One region of the Desulfitobacterium metallireducens DSM 15288 genome, then DNA from elsewhere that is predicted to be linked to it. Evidence: riboswitches for the same ligand, from Rfam matches in the RefSeq annotation. Region 1 holds a riboswitch; each other region holds the start of a gene.
The links. A riboswitch is a leader RNA that binds a small molecule or an ion and turns the genes downstream of it on or off. The one in region 1 is predicted to bind cyclic di-GMP.

Region 1 (6,110 bases):
TTCTCCGACTTTTAGTGAATTCACGATATTTTCAGGGACATTAAGGGTCACATTAAGCGCATTAAGTTGAGTCAACGTCACCGAAGGCAGCGCACTTGAGGCCATTTCGCCCGGTTTGACATTAACAGCCGTCACTGTCCCCTCGGCCGGTGCTGTCATCACCGCATTACCTAATCCCTCCTGTGCCTGTTGTAAGCTCACCTTCGCCTGATCCCACTGAATTTGCACGAGTTGTAAAGGCGTCTCTGAAGCCTGGCTTTCAGCCGTTTCTAACTGAGCCTTCGAGATCGCGCCAGCCGCGAAAAGCTGTTGCTGACGTTCCAAATTGGTTTTAGCCAGATCGATTTGTTCCTTCGTCCGTTGATAATTCGTCTCCGCTGAACGTACCCCAAACGAAGCCATATCAACAGCCTTTTGCAAATCCGTTGTGTCCAGGGTAAATAACACTGTACCTGCACTGACCTTATCTCCAACTTGAATATGGACTGAACTCACTTTCCCTGGCATTTTCGGCACAAGGCTTAAATCTTGATCAGAATTTATCTTACCACTGAAATTCGTCGTCTCTACCAGGGTTTGAACCGCAGCAGGTAACACTTCTACCGGTATGTATTGCTCCTCAACCGAGGTGGCCGCCGTTTTCTGGGAGCCGCATCCCCCTGTCAAGAGAAGAAGGCCCACTCCTATTGTAGCTACTAATAATCGTACATTTGTCTGTTTCTTCAAGCCCTTACATCCTCCTCATCCTCGAACCGACCGTTCGGTCACTCATGAGTATTATACAACTCACCCTAGGAGGTTCGTCAAGCGATTCTTTATGCGGGAAACGCATGAAAAAAGCAGAAAAAAAGCCACGAAGTATTCACTCCGCAGCTCAGTTTCCCTTGACTTAAAACTTTTTAACTTGCTTATAGAAAAAGGATCCCAAAGAGAGTCCGAACATCGCCAATAAGGCAAGTCCCGCGACAACTCCAGCAACAATATAGCCAGCCGATGCCCATCTCAGCTCAAAAAGTACAAAGGAGAGGGTCAATAAAACGACTGTTAATTGATTATCAAAACGAGTTAACTCGTATGCTTGCGTTGGAACACGATCAATCCATTGGCTAAAAAAGGGTTTCGCGAAAAGAATGAACAAATTCGCTTTCATACCAAAAAGAAGTCCAACCCCTTCAATCAACCATAATATCGCAATAAATAAAGGCAGCTGTTCAAAAAAGGCAAGAATAAAAAAGGCGATAATTCCAGTCTGATTTGCTCTGATATAAGGAATGGGGACGTCTTTCATAGCTCGAACTCCTTTTCCAAAGGTTATTTAACCGTATGCAAATAGGCTTATAGCTGCTTATCTGTTTTGTTAGTGTATTCTTTTTAGACTTTCTTGTCAAACCTCACTCGAAAATCGATTCAATAAACGTGGTCCGTTCCTTAACTAAGTCATATTCCTTTGCTTTGACCTGATTTAAATCTTGGCCCGCGAGTAAGACGCGCACAATCGGGCGCATCGGTAAGCTCTTATTTTGATCGACAACAATTCCAATCTCTCCCGTATTGAGCTTAACTGTACACCCCGTGGGATAAGCTGCAATATGTTTTAAAAAGGTAACCACCAAATCATGGGGGAACAACTTGTCTGAGCAACCCATTAAAATTTCACAAGCCTCATGAGGCAACATTCGCGTATGTCCCGGTCCGTCATTAACCATATTATCATAGAAGTCAGCGATCCCGACAATCTGGGCCAACTGATGAATTCCTTCTCCCTCTAACTTTCGGGGATAACCTGATCCATTCATTCTCTCATGATGTTGAAAAGCGATATGGGCACTTAAAAGATTTAGCTCCCGTTTTGAACGCAAAATATCGAACCCTAAACTCGTATGAGTTTTATAAAGATCCTCTTCCTTCGTCGTAAACGATTCGCGCTTGCGTAATAGCTCTTTCGGCAGCTTCACGGTTCCGATATCATGAAACAATGCGCCGATCGCTAAAGCCTCTAAGTTATTTTGATCCAGTCCTAACGCCTTACCTAAGACAATCGAGAGGACACAGACGTTGACCGAATGCGCAAAGATTTGATTATCATAGCTCCGCATATCCGTCAAGCTGATAAAAATCTCTTTTTGAAATAGGATATCCTCGATGATATTGTTCACAGCCTTTTTTACCTTGAAGCCATCAAAGTCTTTCCCCACTTGAACGGCTTGTCCAGAAAACTCTAGGGAGGCCATCGCTTCACGCCGATGTTCCTCAGTAATCACATCCTCAAGGACGATATCCTTTGTTTCCTCATCATCTACATAGACAATGTTTATCCCCAGGTCTCTTAAGCGCTCAATGTAGGAAGGAGTAAAAGCAATTCCCCTACCCAGCAAAACGCGACCATCATTAGCGTAGATGGTCCGCCCCAACACATCTCCTTGTTTTAACCGATTGATACTTAACTGGCGCACTAAAAATCTTCCTTTCATGTCATATAAAGCTTCTATCTCGAAATCGTTTCTATCTCAAAATTCCCTCAGAAATAAAAAAATCGCAAGCAACAGGCAGGCGACAATAGCTCAGTATTAAAACGCTTTCGGTGGCTTGGCAGTCATCAGAAGAACTCTGGAAGACCCATAGCTTTGCGTCCTTGGCTTTCGCCAAGTTTGCTCTTGTCGATGTCCTATATTTATATAATATCATCAATTTCCAACTTAAAATAGACGTAAAATAGATCAATTCCCATTATTTCGTCATAATAATACTAATTTCATCAAGTTCCATAATTTATAAGGAACTAAAGCGAAGGAAAACTCCCCAAAAAGACGTATAATTCCTCGAGAGGGCTAGTTTAGGGAGAACTAGTTTTCCTCTTTCTCATGTAGTTGGTTTCTTTTTGGGGTCCTCGTCAGGAGGACCTTTTTTTTGCCATAGAAAAACGAAAGCTCGACCACTTTTGGTCGAGCTTTTTGCTTACCGTTGTTTAACGTTCGTTGTCTTCGCTTTCTTGTGCTTTACCAGAATTTTGATTTTTCCCCTTTGAGGCCGCATTTTCTCGCCCTTGTCCGTTATTTTCCTTCGGAGCGACTTGTTTTTGTTCGGGTTGCTTTTGTTCTACTTCCTTTTGATTCTGTTCTAACTGTTTATTTTCTACTTCCACTCCGTCATTTTGCTCTTCAAGTTTTTCTTGTTCAACAAGCTCAGTTTTTTCTTTAGGTTCCGCTTGTTTTAGCTGACCATTCGCATTCGCTTTGCTATTATCCGTTACCGACATGGTGGCTACTGATGTATCCGTTGCCACTGTGACAGGCTCCGCTGAATTTACGGCGTCAGATTCAAGACTATTCTGAAGTTCATCCAAAGAATCTTGTTCTTCTTGCGTTAATTCGCTCGTCTCGACATTTTTAGTCGCTTTTCTCAGCTCTCTAGCAAGTTCGATTTGATCTTTCTTCTCCATCTTGGCGATACTCTTTTCCATGGACCGAACAATGTTAAGAGCGACTTTTTCCGAGGCCTGAGGAGGCAGTTTATCTAAGAGACCCCCTAACGTTTGAATATTTTGAGCATGGGATTGACTCAGGGCTAACTCAAGTTTCTGAGCTGTTTCTGAATCCGTTGCCGTAAGATCGTTTAAAAAAGCTTGGGCTTCAGTTAACTTTTGCGTATAACCCTCCATGGCTGTTTGCGCCTTTTCAGTATCTCCGCTCTCAATCATGATCTCAGCTTCAGCCATTTTTTCTAAGGATTGCTTCTCTAAGAGCTGTGCCTTTGCCGCAGGATCGGTTGTTAATATCACTTGAAGCTTAGCGATTAGTTCGGTTAGCCAATAAAAAGGAGAATCAGGGAGAGTCCCCGGGTCCACGATGTCTCCGTTCGCATCAACCACTGGGTCAAGGCCCGTGCTACTGGTCGTATCTGTCGCACCCGTGGTGCTTGTCGTATCCGTAGTCGCTGTTGTACCTGTAGTCCCTGTCGTAGCTGTACCATCTACGGCCAAAGCTAATGGAGCACTCAGAGGGAGCGTACAAAGGGATAACGATAATGCAAATGCTAAAGCCTTAATTTTTTTCATCTTAGCCACTTCCTTTTAAATAACACTTTATTACACTTTTCCTTTATGATGTCATTATAGAACTATAAAATGACTAAAAATACCCTATTTTCGCAAATCGGGAGAATAAGCCTAACCAAACAGGACCTTTGGACTATCCCATAATATCCTAACTTATTTTGACAAAATGAGGGAAATTAAATTATCATACAATTAGTGCAATTGATTACATTTGAACCGGAGGAATCCTCGTGAAAAAGAAGTCATTCCTGTTAATAACGCTAATAGCGCTACTCAGTATTGTCGTTACCCTAAAATTTGTAAGCGGATCCTTCTTTAAAAACGATCCCTCTTCAGCCATCTCTGTAGAAGCACAATCAACCGACGTACAAGAAACTAGCGCTTCAATTTCCACTGCGCAACCCTCTACGGACCCATCAACTCCTCCAGCCTTTACCGAAAATCAGAAAAAAGCCCTCAGTCTATATGACCAAGGGCTTAAACTCTATTATGAGCGGCAGTTTGTTTCTGCCTTAGACCTCTTTAATGAAGCCTTAACTTTAGACCCAAACTGCTATCAAGCTTTAAATGGCAAAGGAGCAACTTACGCTTTTCAGGGCCGCACAAACGAGGGAATTGTCTTGATTAAACAAGCCCTTGAGCTGAAACCCGATTTTGTATATGCCCATTTTAACTTAGGCTTAGCCCACGAACTGGCCGGTCACTGGACTGAGGCGATTGATAGTTACCATGAGGCACTTAAGCTAGATTCCAAAGATGTCTGGAGTTATTACGGCATTGCCAGTATCTACGGCAGGCAAGGAAATGTCGGAAAAGTCATTGAATATTTAAAGCCCGCTCTTGCGCTCGAACCGGATATTTGCGAAGCTGCTCAAGAGGAAAAAGACTTTGACCCTGTAAAAGACGATCCACAGTTTCAAGCTTTACTGCAAAATCCTCCCTCGAAGATTTCCCCAGAAACGTTTTCCTCAATGACTTCTCAAGGAACAACAACCCGAGTCCCCGTTCTCTATTATCATTCCGTTATGGACGAGCCTGGCAACGAATTGCGCATGCCCCCCACAGAATTTGAGAAACAGATGGAGTACTTATCGCAAAACGGATATCACGTCATCACTCTCGATCAGCTCTATAATGCCTTCTATAACAAAGGTTCACTCCCCGATAAACCCATTGCCATCACTTTTGACGATGGCTATCGCGATAATTTCACCAATGCCTTTCCCATTATGCAAAGATATCATTTCCCCGGAACCGTCTTTATGGTATCAAGCTATATTGACGGAGAAGGTTTTTTAACCTCCGATCAGCTCCAACAATTGCAAGCTGCGGGATGGACAATCGGTGGTCATTCAGAGAATCATACCAATTTATCAGAAGTCAGCGCTGAAACTACAACAGAAGAGTTAAAAAATTCGCGTGCCATCCTCGAAAGCCTTCTGGGATACCCTCTCAAATACATCGCCTATCCCTTTGGGGGATACGATTCTCATGTAATGAAACTGACTCAAGAGGATGGTTATCTAGCAGGCTTCACAACTGCCCGAGGCTGGGCTGACCCAGAATCCAATCCGTATGCGCTCCAACGAATTTATTGTTATGCCAACATGGGAATTCCCGAACTTGAACGTCGCATAACAAATCCTCAATACTAAGGTTTGCCTTAGTCCCTTATATCAGATAAAAAATAATCCCATAAAAAGCGACCATAATCACAAGTCCGACAGGAACACCCAACCTTGCCCACTCTTTACTCTGGATATTCAATTTACTCGCCGCAATAATATTAGGAATATTCCCCGGAATGAGCATACCGCCACTGATTAAGAGTCCGAGCAAAATAGCCATAATCTGATCAAGAGACATCTTATCACTGATCTCCGCTGCCGCTAAAGTCGCATTATCTAAAATAGCCGAAATCATATTAATCCAGTACAGAATCTGACTGGGTAAACCCAGAATAAATCGATCGATGATCGGTTTGAGCCCTGTCCCCAAAAAGGTTAAAGCCATCACAAAAAGGTAGATTTTCAAGGCACGTAAAACGACTTCTTTG
Region 2 (6,110 bases), 230 kb from region 1:
AGGAACCGGGGCCTAATTCATATCGATAAAATAGACCGGATAGTGGTGCGCGCCAATCATACACATAAACGCCTAAGGTTTCTTTGTCCATGATATTCATTAGCCCGATATAAATTTTGTCTACCTCCGGAAAACCTTCTTCAAGAATATCGATTCTGGCGAAATAAGGCGCTTCGAGCGCCTTTTTATATTGGTTCAAGCTCTTGTGAACATTGGCATAGTCGGTGGTTACTGAATTTATTTCCGAAATATACTTATAAATATCGATTAGGTCTTCAATATCTTGTGGCATATGAACAGTGTCATCCCACATGTCTTTTCGTGAGGCAATGAGATCGTTCTTTTTTTGGGAGAGGGCAGCTTCCTTTGAGTGTAGTTCGTTTTGGATAAAATTCACGGTCTCGTTGAGGTATGTGACTTCTTCTTGGAATTCTGCTTGATTTTCTTTCATATCTCTTGACCTCCAAAAAAGTTGTTTTTAGCCTTGACTCTTTGGTTGAAGTATGCTAGAATTATAATGTAAATTGAATAAAATGTAATAATTATGTTTATTTTTTTTATTATAGAATAGAAAGCCAGCTAAGTAAAGTTTTTTACGTTAGCTGGCTTTTTTGTGCTAACGGAAAGTATAACCTTTGTTGCAGAGTTAAAGTACCCATACCTTTATTTCAATTGCAAATCTTATCGATTTGTAATAATCTTAATCGGTGAGAAAAGGAAGAAGCCAGGTGCGTACTTTATGAGAAACTATAACCAAGAATTGTATCACCCAGTGATTCATTGGCGTGATTTTAAATTAAAGATTTTTATTGAAGGGATTATAGTCGGCATCCTTTCAGGCTCTGTTGTCGTAGCGTTTCGCTTTGTACTAGAGAAGGCAGAAACATGGAGGACAAAGCTTCTTCCCTTTTTGAAAACTCAAGGATCGTTTGCGATTCTTCTCTGGTTTGGGGTGTTAATCTCTTTAGCCTTTATTCTAAATTTCATGGGAAAGAAAGAACAAATGGCAGGGGGAAGTGGTATTCCTCAAGTAAAAGGGGAACTCATAGGGTATATTAATATGAATTGGCTAAAGGTCCTTGCGGTTAAGTTTATTGGCGGAACTTTAGCGATTGGAGCAGGATTATCTTTAGGGCGAGAGGGCCCGTCAGTGCAGTTAGGAGCGGTGACAGCTAAAGGCTTAAGCCGTTTTCTTAAGAGATTAAGGATCGAAGAAAAATATCTGATCACAAGTGGAGCGAGTGCGGGATTAGCTGCAGCATTTAATGCACCTTTAGCTGGCGTGATTTTCGCTTTGGAAGAGCTCACCAAAAATTTTTCACCAGCTGTTCTTATATCGGCAATGTCGGCTTCTTTAACCGCTGATTTTATATCCCAACAGGTTTTTGGACAAAAGCCTATATTCAATGTTTCTCATCTAATGGTGCTTCCCTTAAACCAATATGGTTATCTTATTGGCTTAGGAATTGCCACGGGTATTTTAGGGGCATTATTTAATGGGGCTTTGTTTAAATCGTTGAATCTCTATGATAGGGTAAAGCTTCCTCAAGTATTGAAACTGACCATACCTCTTTTTATGGCTGGGATTTTGGGCTTTATTCTTCCACAGATACTCGGTGGGGGCAATGCCTTAGTTGATTCTTTGACCCATGAAAACTATGGAATTGAGTTGCTTCTTATTCTTTGGCTGGGAAAATTTCTATTTACCATGCTGAGTTTTGGCTCTGGGGTGCCGGGTGGGATATTCTTGCCGTTATTAGTCATTGGAGCTTTAACTGGAGATATCTACGGTCAAGTCCTCACTTATTTATACCATTTTAATCCCCAGTATTTACAGAACTTTACCATTTTTGCTATGGCAGCATATTTCACCGCAATCGTCAAAGCGCCTGTCACAGGCAGTATTCTTATTACGGAAATGACGGGTTCATTTGAACATTTACTCGCTCTTATAACGGTGTCAATGACTGCTTATATCGTGAGTGATTTGCTTAAATCGGCACCGATTTATGATAGTCTTTTAGATCGGTTGTTAAATAAGCAATTAACACATAAAGAGGTTTCTGAGGAAAGCCCGAAAGTCATTACTGAAGTCTCTGTGGCTTTGGGTTCGGAGCTGGAAGGAAAAAGCATCAAAGATATCCTTTGGCCAGAAAATTGTCTCATCGTCAGTATAAAACGCGGAGAGAAGGAGATAATCCCAAAAGGAAAGACTAAAGTTTTAGCGGGTGACTTTATCTATGTCCTGATCGACGAGAATCAAGTTGTCCGGGCGAAAAGCCGCTTGATGAAGATGTCAGAGGGAAGAGAATAATCCTATTCGAACAAGGCGACAAAAGCCTGAAAGCACTTCCCGCAAAGGGCTGGAAGGTTTTCTTATAAAAGAAGAATGGGTACTGTCGAGCAAAATTTAGAATAAGGTGCCTCAGAAGAAAAAATCCTTCTGAGGCACTTTTGTCATATCTTAACAGCAAACAGATAGCGTATCAGCGTGAGCTACAGAGACTTGACAGCGAATCTAATTAGACTATACTCTAATTAGATATCTATGAAAATAGATTGGCTTATTTAAGATGGAGGGGAACTCATTGCAATTGAATCGAATTGTTAGTTTTCATAAGGCATTAGCTGATCCTACACGTATCCGTATTCTGGCAATTTTGGCGAAAGGGCCTCAGCATGGTCAGGACCTTGCAGAACACCTTGGATTAACGCCCCCAACGATAACTTATCATATGGCAAGACTTCGTGATGCAGGCCTTGTGAAAACGAGGCGGGAGAAGAACACGATTTATTTTTATATAGAAGAGTTGACATTACAACGCGATGCTCAGGCCACGGTAAATGTCATTCTTCAATCGGCCAAAAATACACTCAGCGGAGAAGAAGGGGGAGCAGATATTTTGGATACTAAGCAAGAAAAAGAACGAGAGGCCGTCCTCAGGAATTTTTTTACACCAGATGGTATATTGAAACAGATACCTGTTCAACGAAAGAAAAAAAGATTTGTTTTGGAAAAGCTTTTAGAGGGATTCGTGGTTGGACGAAAGTATTCGGAAAAAGAGATTAACGAGTATATTAAAACTTTTCATCCTGATTACGCCACCATTCGGCGCGAGTTCATTATCAACCATTATATGTATCGGGACAATGGGATCTATGAAATGAATCCTCCTGAATTGTGGGGAAGAGAGGATTAAATCAAGCTAAAGTTAAATAAGGGTAGGGAACTTAACTTCATTTTATTTGATTTTATGTACCCATACCCTTGTTTTTATTGCACTCGGCGTTCTAGTCTTGTTATTTATAGAAAACTTGAATGCCCATATCATCCACATATAGTAAAAAAAGTCGAAATAACACGATAATATTTCCTTGATTATGTAGAATAACAGCGTATTATAGAAAACGTTGTAGAAATTTAGTATTATTGTGGAATTGAGTGTAGTGTCGTTTTGTAAGAATGATAAAAGAATATGAAGCAATGACAAGAGCAAACCTGGCGAAAGTCAGGGACGCAAAGCTATGGGTCGTCCAGTTTGGCTGACGATTGCCAGGTTACCAAATGCGTAAAGGGGTATTGCCGTCATGATGTTTGAATATGACGGCTTATTTTTTTGGAAGGAGGTAATTTAAGTGCGTGATCGTGATGAACTGCCTATGACAGCATACGAAAACGGTTACTCGTTTAACCATTAAATTAAATAGGAGGATTAGTAAATGAAATTCTTAAATAACATAACCTGGAAACTTAAACTAATTACAGGATACATTATCGTTTCTTTTCTTGTAGGTTTGGTTGGCTATTTTGGGATTAACGATATGCAAACAATTAATACCGATGGGAGTTTGATATACACCGATAACCTGAAGCCCATAGTTACTTTGAACCAGATTAGCACGACTATTCGTGATATCACTTCTGTTACGCAATATCTTGCTACTACACAGGATAGAACAGAGCAACAAAGTGCTCGGCAACAGATAGAAACATTAAAAGCTCAGAACCTTAAATATGAACAGGATTTTGAGAAGACAGATATACCTTTACTTGCGGATGAAGAAAAAGCTAATTATACAGCGTATAAAAAGGATATAACAGACTATTGGAGTCACCAAGACCAAGTGATTCAATTGATGGACGCCGGGAAATACGCAGAGGCAGAACAGGTCTTGCACGATTCGGTCATAAAAGCGGATGACAAGGCTCTTGAAAACTTAAGCATCTTGGCTAATAAGGCAGAAAATGAAGCTCAAAATAGAAGTGATAATAATCAAAAGGTCTATTCAAGTTCAAGAAATACGATGCTTGGAATTATTGGATTCAGTGTGCTTTTAGCCTTAGCGATTGGATTATTTCTTGCCTTTAGCCTCTCTCGTCGCCTCTCACAAATCGTTCAGTTTTCAGAAGCTTTTGGACAGGGAAACCTAACTCAGGAATTAACTTTGCAAGGGCGGGATGAAGTGGGGCAACTGGGGACTGCTCTTAGTCAAGCGGTGGAAAAGGTGCGGGAACTATTAGTTGCCATTCGGGACAGTTCTCAGACGGTCAGTGCACACTCTGAGGAAACTTCAGCCACCATGGAAGAAATGTCGGCAACAATGCAGATGATTCAGCAATCCACTGAACAGATTGCCCAGGGTACTGAAGAACTGAGTGCAAGTTCGGAAGAAGTTGGGGCTTCATCCTTAGAAATGGAAACATTCACCCAACAACTGAATAAGAAAGCGAATGAAGGACAACAAAACGCCTTGGCAATTAAGGAACGGGCAAGTGCAGTCAAAATCAAAGGAACTCAGGCTGTGAATGAAGCAACAGCAATCTTTCAGGAAAAAGAAGTAAAGGTTCATGAAGCTCTGGAACAGTCGAAAGTGGTGGAAGAAATCAAGGTCATGGCGGAAACCATTGGAGGGATTGCCGAGCAGACGAACTTATTGTCTCTCAATGCTAGTATTGAGGCAGCCCGAGCAGGAGAGGCTGGACGCGGGTTTGCAGTTGTTGCCGATGAAGTCCGCAAATTGGCGGAACAATCACAAGCAGCCGTCAGTAACATTCACAAGGTCATCAATGATGTTCAAAATGCGTTCAATAATCTGATGGTGAATACGCAAGATTTACTGACCTTTATTAAAACCAAGGTGGCCCCTGATTACGGAGCGTTTGTTGAGACGGGAAACCAATATGAAGAAGATGCTAATTTTGTGACCGGAATATCGAAGGAATTAGCGGATGCAACGCTATCCATGCAAGAAATTATCAGTCAAATCGGTTCGGCTATTCAAAATGTTTCCGCAACAGCACAAGAAACTGCGGCGAGTTCCGAAGAAATCACTTCCAGCATTACTCAAACGACGACAGCCTTTGAACAGGTTACACAATCAGCACAAGGTCAAGCGGAACTGGCAACTCAACTGAGTGAACTTGTGGCGAAGTTTAAAGTTTGATAATGGTGAATTGCATTAAACTCAAAATAATAATTTTTATGCCAAGCTTAACAATTGTGTGCTATTCTAAGAATAGAATCATATCTTGAAAGGAAGTGCATACGATGATTCCAGCAATTAGCGGAAGTCACATGATGCCAGAATATATCTCTTTGACAAATTCTAATGCAGCCCTTGGTAAAGTGAACCAAGGACAGGAAATTTCTGAAACTGCAGTTCAACGGGTAGCAGAACTGAACAATAATGGGGAACAAACAGAGTCAAAGGTGGCACCAAGTGTTGCAACTTCGGGAACCTTAGGCCGTAATATTGATATTAAGGCCTGAAATCCAAAATGCTACGCTCAACTTAATTACATTCAGCCCTGTACCACTTAATCGTGTTACAGGGCTGCTTTTTGCAACAATATGTCCAAGTGCTGTAATATAATGAGGTTAGAGGGTTTAGAATATCAATGGACTCGATAGGGGGGTTTCAGGGTGTTAGAAAATATTCGTGAACGGACCGAGCGCGAAGAGCGTGAGCATCTCTCTCAATACGCGGCTAAAAGTGCTGAGGCTACACGTGAACACGAAGAGGTTGAATGCACGATTCGAAGTAAATTTCAACGGGATCGCGATCGAATTTTGCACAGCAAGCCCTTTCGCCGACTTAAACATAAGACC
Region 3 (6,110 bases), 250 kb from region 1:
CAAGATTGTCAAGGGGCTCACCTCCCAGAGCAGAGTGGGGACCCAATCCATTTGCCAAGAGATCAATCATTTGGTCCATTCGCTTGAGAAATGGATTATCTTTTATTAAGGAAAGGGTGTCTGCTTGATGATCTTCGGGTAGATTCCTGAGTTCAGCGATATAGTACTCGCTTAGTGAGGCACTCCAGACTCCTAGGAAATGATTCGCGAGAAGGGGATCAATCTGAGGATTAATCTGTCCAAGCTCGATTCCCTTCTTGATCATTAACGTATAGATGTTTTGAGCCTTAGGAAGTTGTTCTCCCATGACTTCTTCCTGGAGCGCTTTATTGGTTTCTTTGAGAAAGTTATTCCCAATGGATAGGAGTTTAGGATTTTCTTCCGCAAATTGAAGGCCAGCTAGACAGAGAGCGCGAAGGGTTTGGAAAAAATCAAAGCCATCTCCTTCAAATTGAGGAACGTTTAGTCTGAAATACGTAATTTTTTGTTCTCCGGCTAGATTAAGAATAAATTTATATAAGTCTTTTAGATTTTCAAAATATTGATAGAAACTTCCCCGTGGAATTCCAGCACTTTTAATAATGCGAGCAATACTCGCTTGGTCAAAGCAATAGGCGGCAAACTCTTCAAGGGCAGCATCAATAATTCGTTTTCTTTTTTCATCGGATAAATTAAAGAAGGTTTGAGTAGGCAAAGCAACCGTCCTTTCTATAAAATGAGTTTGTCAGCTTTGATATTCTCAAGATAGTGTATTAAAGAGAAAATTTAAATATGACAGCTGTGTCACTTTGAATATATGACAAAGATGTCATAGGGTCAAGGTAAAGATTCATGAATTAAAGAAATATATATTAAATGACATATTTGTTTCAAAGTTTTGACAAAGTTTTGCCATAAAGGTTTCGTATAATTCAATCAAGGTTGATGGAACAACTGAAATAAAAAGGAGAGTGGATTATATGAAATTTAAAAAACAACTGATCGCAGTGATCGCGACACTGGGGATTCTTGGAGTAGCCGGAACAGCTTTGGCAGCAGATGGATATAAAACACCGGCGGATATTGTCGCAGGCTTGACGGGTAAGACGGTTGAACAGGTAACGACAGAAAGAGCTACTGGTGTTACTTATGGAACGATAGCCAATGATGCAGGAGTGCTGGATTCCTTTAAACAAGAAATACTGGCACAGAAAGAAGCCGTATTAGATCAGCGTGTAGCTGAGGGAACAATGACTCAGGAGCAGGCAGCTTCAGTTAAGAGTGCACTTGAAGCAAACCAAGCAACCTGTGATGGCACAGGAAGCGCCCAAATTGGGAGAGCAAATGGGGTCGGTTTTGGTAGCGGCATGATGCAAGGTCAAGGTAGAGGTCAAGGCCGGGGCGGATTCGGCGGAGGCATGGGCTATGGAGTCGGTATGGGCAGAGCTGGTTTGACTCAATAATAAAGAAAATAGCCATTAACGCAAAGGGGTTGATTCATCAAAAGATGGATCAGCCTTTTTGATTATAGTTAACGTTATTGTTAACTATAAAGGTTAACGCCAACGTTAACTTATCGACAGGTTAACATAAGAAAAGCCTATTTTCATAACTTTTCGCCTTGGCATGCTATTTGCAATAACTAAATTCGTCAAATTTAAATGCTGTTGTGATAATTTTAATAAGTATAAGCAACAGCAGATATTAAAAAGAGATGGGAGGAAAGAGAATCTCGTTCAAGTAGTATCAATAGGTATTATTATTAATTTATTATTTTTTCCTAAAATAGAAGGAGGAGTATTAATGTCTGATTATATTAATTATGTAAAAACTCAATTGAAGGATTGGAAAGTAGCATTATTAACACTTGTATTCACAGTAGCAAGAGTAATTTATGGAATTGCTTGGATTCAAGCTGGAGAACACAAATTAACATGGTTTTCTGATGGAAAACTCGATTCTATTGGATTAATTAAAGGGATGGTAGGTAATCTAGCAGCTGCCAAAAACGATCCACTCGGTATTAATAATTTATATGCTTGGGTTGCCCAAGGTATCTTTGTAAATACGATGCCTTCCGTTACTGATGTAATGGTTGTCATTTGTGAGATTTTAGTTGGTATCGTTCTTGTTCTAGGATTTAAAGTATTCTGGAGTGCTTTAGTCGCTGTATACATGAATCTACAATTCAATGCAGCAGGTTCGTTTAATAATTTCGGTTATATTTGGTCTGACTTAGCTTTTATGAAATTTGCAAAATATAGTGAACTTATTGGTGTAAGCGGATACCTTGATTTTAAAAAACAACAAAAGAAAACGGCACAAAACTCAGTAAATATGTAATTGAAGTTTAGAGAGAGCAACGGATTGTTTAGTCCGTTGCTCTTTTTATATGCTCATGTACTTGCCTATAAAAGAATTATGGAATTCCTATCAAATTAATCTAAATAAATCATGGTAAAGTAAGATGTACCTCTATAAAAAACAGAAAAAAATGATATACTATCAATGTAAACTCAATACGGGGGTGTTTTAGACTCGCTCGGGGAAGCGGTGGCAAGAGTTGCGCGTCGAGATTCCACCTGGTCTCGTTAAACGGTGGACCTTAATAGTTAACAACAATAATTACGCTCTAGCAGCTTAATTGCCGCTAGCATCCTGCCTTCTGCGCCTACGATGAAGGGCCAGGGTGTCAAAATAGTAGGACTGCTCTAATGGCAATTCTCGGAGTCATTAGCTAAGATTATCGAGATAGCCTTGGATGGATCCTGTCTTCTGGAGACTAAGAGGCGAAACTTAAAGAGAAGACTACACGCGTAGAAGCTTTTGTGGCAGCTCTTCGATACAGGGGTGCAAGTCCCCTCACCTCCACCATGCAAACCCTCGAATATTAGGTGGAGATACATAACGAAAGCCTTGAGGTACATGAAGTTGTACGCTTAAGGCTTTTTTGCATTTTTGAAATGAATCACCGTCTGGCTTTGCAAAAAAGGATAAATTTTGCCATATCTGATGGGTATTAATAGTGGCTGTGACAAGATAATTAAACCTATTTACAACATTAAGGCTTTCGCGATTAATCTAGTTGGCTAAGAAAATGTATATCTACCAGAAATGAGATGATTAATAATGGAGCATCATGAGATAAAATTTTGTTGTTCATCTCTGGAGCTGTGCAAATAAATGGGGCATGGAAGCATGTGAACAATCTGTAATAAGCTTTATGATCAGTTATCCATACGGGGCTCATGTTCAAATATAGGTACTAAAAAACCTTTAAAGTTATAGACAAATATGGTAGAATATCTCACAAGAGGGTTCTTCCAAAATACGACATCATAACATAGTTTTACCTATCTTTGTATAATATTCATCTATTGCAATTTAATTTAAAAAATTGTTCTGATAAAGGCAAAACATCTGAAAAGGTGTGACGCAAAGCCATGGGTCTACAGCAGGAAAGACACTGCCATGATCGCCAGGTTGCCGGAGAAGAAATTAGAGCCCCTGCCGGGACTAGTATCTCTGGTATGGAGTTCTTTTTGTTTTCTCTTTTTAAATTAGGTGTTCGTTATAATGCTGCCTGTTTAACCAAATACTTCGACAGACCGTTGCTACTGAACTGACAGGGAGGTTGAAATATGGATAAAGTTGTCCACAGTTACGTAAGGCCAGAAAAGCTAAAGGATCGGAGTTGAAAGGTTGAGGAAATTACTAAAATTCGTAGTAAATACCTGCAAGCTTCGGAAGAAGGAGACTACTGTGTTCTTCTTGGTGGGGTTTACACGGTAGGATTTTTGCATTCTTATGCTCGTTTCCTTGACTTAGATGCAGGGAGTTTGGTAAATACTTTTCGATTGGAAGTAGCAGCGAATAAATTAGAAACCACTTTTGATAATAGACCTTTACATTTTGAACATACCGTAGGCTATCTTCCCTTATCTTTTAACCGCCGTGTTCTTAATATTCAGTTTTTGTCTGTTTATTCCCAATGCTTTTCTTTCTCCAATTCTGTCATGCTGGTCTTGAAGGATTTCAGGAAAGCATTTGAACCAGATGAGATTGAAAATTATTATAAATGATTTAACAAAAATTGGAGGGGAATAATGTGAAAATTAAAATTGGAATATTTCTTGCGTTCATAATTTTATTAGTATTGCCACAAACTGCTTACTCCTCAGAGGGACAAATCTTTAAGCCATATATCAACTATAAAACAGGATCCTACCCTGAGGCTGTTGCGATAGGGGATGTCAATGGAGACGGAAAAAATGATGTAGTAATGACAACATCAACATCATCTAACTCTGATCCAGTAAATGATTATAAGCTTTTTGTTTTCATACAGAATAGCGCCGGAGGGCTTAATCCACCAATTAAGTATTCTGTTAGCGGCGTGCCAACCTCTGTTGATATTTGTGACCTGAATAATGATGGTAAAAAGGATGTAGTAGTTGGGAATAAAGGTGTAAATATTGAGGTTTTCATCCAAAACCAATCAGGCGGACTTGATTCTGGTGTGAACTATAGCACAACTAATTCGCAGAGCATAAAAACAGGGGATTTTAATAATGATGGGTTGATGGATGTAGCGGGAATAGGTTGGGGTTCGAATAGTGTTGACATCTTGTTCCAAAAAAGCGATGGTACGTTGGGGACGCCGATTACATATTCCGTACAACATGGGGGATACGATCAGTTAGAAGCCGGTGACGTGAATAATGATGGGTTGACCGACTTAATTGTAATGAGTGGGCAATTGTACGCCGACCCCAATATCGGGATACTATACCAACAATCAAATGGATTTTCTTCACCGGCATACTCCAGTGTTGGTAGTAATATACTCACTCATGGAGTTGCAATTGGGGATATAAATAATGATAAATTAAACGACATCATAGTCAGTCACGGTGGCAATCAGCCTACATCGTTTATCGGTACTTTCAACCAGAATAGTCAAGGTACTCTTAATCCGGTGGTTAATTATGCAGCATATGATTGCCCTGAATCGGTTAAAGTAGCAGATGTCAATTCCGACGGAAAAATGGATGTTATTTCCTTGAATGGGGGCTGGGACGCATTAAGCCTTTACCTTCAAGATGGTAATGGGGGAATGATGCCGTACTCGCGTTATAGTCTTCCCTATGCCTCACACTATAACCCCCAGGGTCTTGCGATTGGCGACATTAACTCAGACGGTGCTCCCGATGTTGCTATAGCAGATTATAACAATGGATTAGTAATATTATACCATTCCATACCCGAAGCTTTGACAGTGAGTAGCCCAGCGACCACCGGATTCACAGTAGGGTTAAGCCCATCCCTTTCCGGCTTAGTGGCAAGCGACTTTACGCTGAAGGACAGTGCGAGTAATCCTGTAACCATTACAGGCGCGTCAACATCAGATGGTGGGGCAACTTACGCGATTAGTGCAGCGTTGTGTGCAGGTCAAACGTACACGGTTACGGCAACTAAGAGCGGCTATGACTTCGGGTTAGCGCGAAACGTGGTAGTTCCCGCCACGTCGACAACCCCAGGGGCAATCAGCGGTACTATAATGGATATAAACGGTACACCGCTCGTCGGGGCCAACGTGACTGTAACCGGAAGTGTTTATTCAACAACAACAACCTCGGATGGAATCTATACGATATTAAACGTGCCGGTAGGCACGGGATATACCGTGACTGCCAGCAAGACTGGGTATATTAGTACCAATGTGATAGGTGTGGCAGTAACAGCAAATACAACAACCTCGGGTATAAACTTCACTCTGACGGCAAACTCAACCAACGGTGGCTATGGCGGTGGAGGGAGTTCATCAACTGGAGGAACTACAGTTACCGGCAGTGTAATTGACGGTAACAGTACACCGGTTTCCAATCTGACGGCTATAGTAACTACTGATAGTAATCGGAATTATACAGTTTCCATGAATGAAGCTCAAACTGTAATGCTAAAACAACCTAACGGAACTATGAGTTCTTTAAGTGATCTTTCTAAAGTGACGTTTGCAACAGCAGCAGGTTCGCCTATAACAATTTCTGCGGATGGAACAATAAAAGTGACGAACCTAGCAAAGGGAACGGACAATCACTTGAATATCAGGTATAATTTAGACAATGGAC

Region 2: linked by a shared signal. The riboswitch ahead of DESME_RS12445 (methyl-accepting chemotaxis protein) and the one ahead of DESME_RS13460 (HD-GYP domain-containing protein) in region 1 are both predicted to bind cyclic di-GMP.
Region 3: linked by a shared signal. The riboswitch ahead of DESME_RS16475 (helix-turn-helix domain-containing protein) and the one ahead of DESME_RS13460 (HD-GYP domain-containing protein) in region 1 are both predicted to bind cyclic di-GMP.

Annotation. Positions count from the first base shown of each region.
Region 1 covers NZ_CP007032.1:2,770,549-2,776,658, forward strand. The annotation lists gene DESME_RS13450 (efflux RND transporter periplasmic adaptor subunit) at 1-726, opposite strand, end outside; gene DESME_RS13455 (DUF4395 domain-containing protein) at 890-1,288, opposite strand; gene DESME_RS13460 (HD-GYP domain-containing protein) at 1,392-2,453, opposite strand; cyclic di-GMP riboswitch class I at 2,578-2,663, opposite strand; gene DESME_RS15455 (DUF5667 domain-containing protein) at 2,966-4,054, opposite strand; gene DESME_RS15460 (polysaccharide deacetylase family protein) at 4,285-5,709, shown strand; gene DESME_RS13480 (DUF1646 family protein) at 5,726-6,110, opposite strand, start outside.
Region 2 covers NZ_CP007032.1:2,545,180-2,551,289, reverse strand. The annotation lists gene DESME_RS12460 (HelD family protein) at 1-451, opposite strand, end outside; gene DESME_RS12455 (ClC family H(+)/Cl(-) exchange transporter) at 740-2,314, shown strand; gene DESME_RS12450 (DUF2087 domain-containing protein) at 2,589-3,200, shown strand; cyclic di-GMP riboswitch class I at 3,483-3,566, shown strand; gene DESME_RS12445 (methyl-accepting chemotaxis protein) at 3,721-5,445, shown strand; gene DESME_RS12440 (hypothetical protein) at 5,550-5,771, shown strand; gene DESME_RS12435 (deoxyguanosinetriphosphate triphosphohydrolase) at 5,925-6,110, shown strand, end outside.
Region 3 covers NZ_CP007032.1:3,016,094-3,022,203, reverse strand. The annotation lists gene DESME_RS14505 (TetR/AcrR family transcriptional regulator) at 1-694, opposite strand, end outside; gene DESME_RS14510 (ABC transporter ATP-binding protein) at 1-12, opposite strand, end outside; gene DESME_RS14500 (hypothetical protein) at 960-1,442, shown strand; gene DESME_RS14495 (DoxX family membrane protein) at 1,783-2,322, shown strand; RNA gene ssrA (transfer-messenger RNA) at 2,503-2,853, shown strand; cyclic di-GMP riboswitch class I at 3,380-3,470, shown strand; partial or broken gene DESME_RS16475 (helix-turn-helix domain-containing protein) at 3,690-3,806, shown strand; gene DESME_RS16330 (hypothetical protein) at 3,837-4,061, shown strand; partial or broken gene DESME_RS16470 (FG-GAP repeat domain-containing protein) at 4,088-4,714, shown strand; gene DESME_RS15775 (cell wall-binding repeat-containing protein) at 4,727-6,110, shown strand, end outside.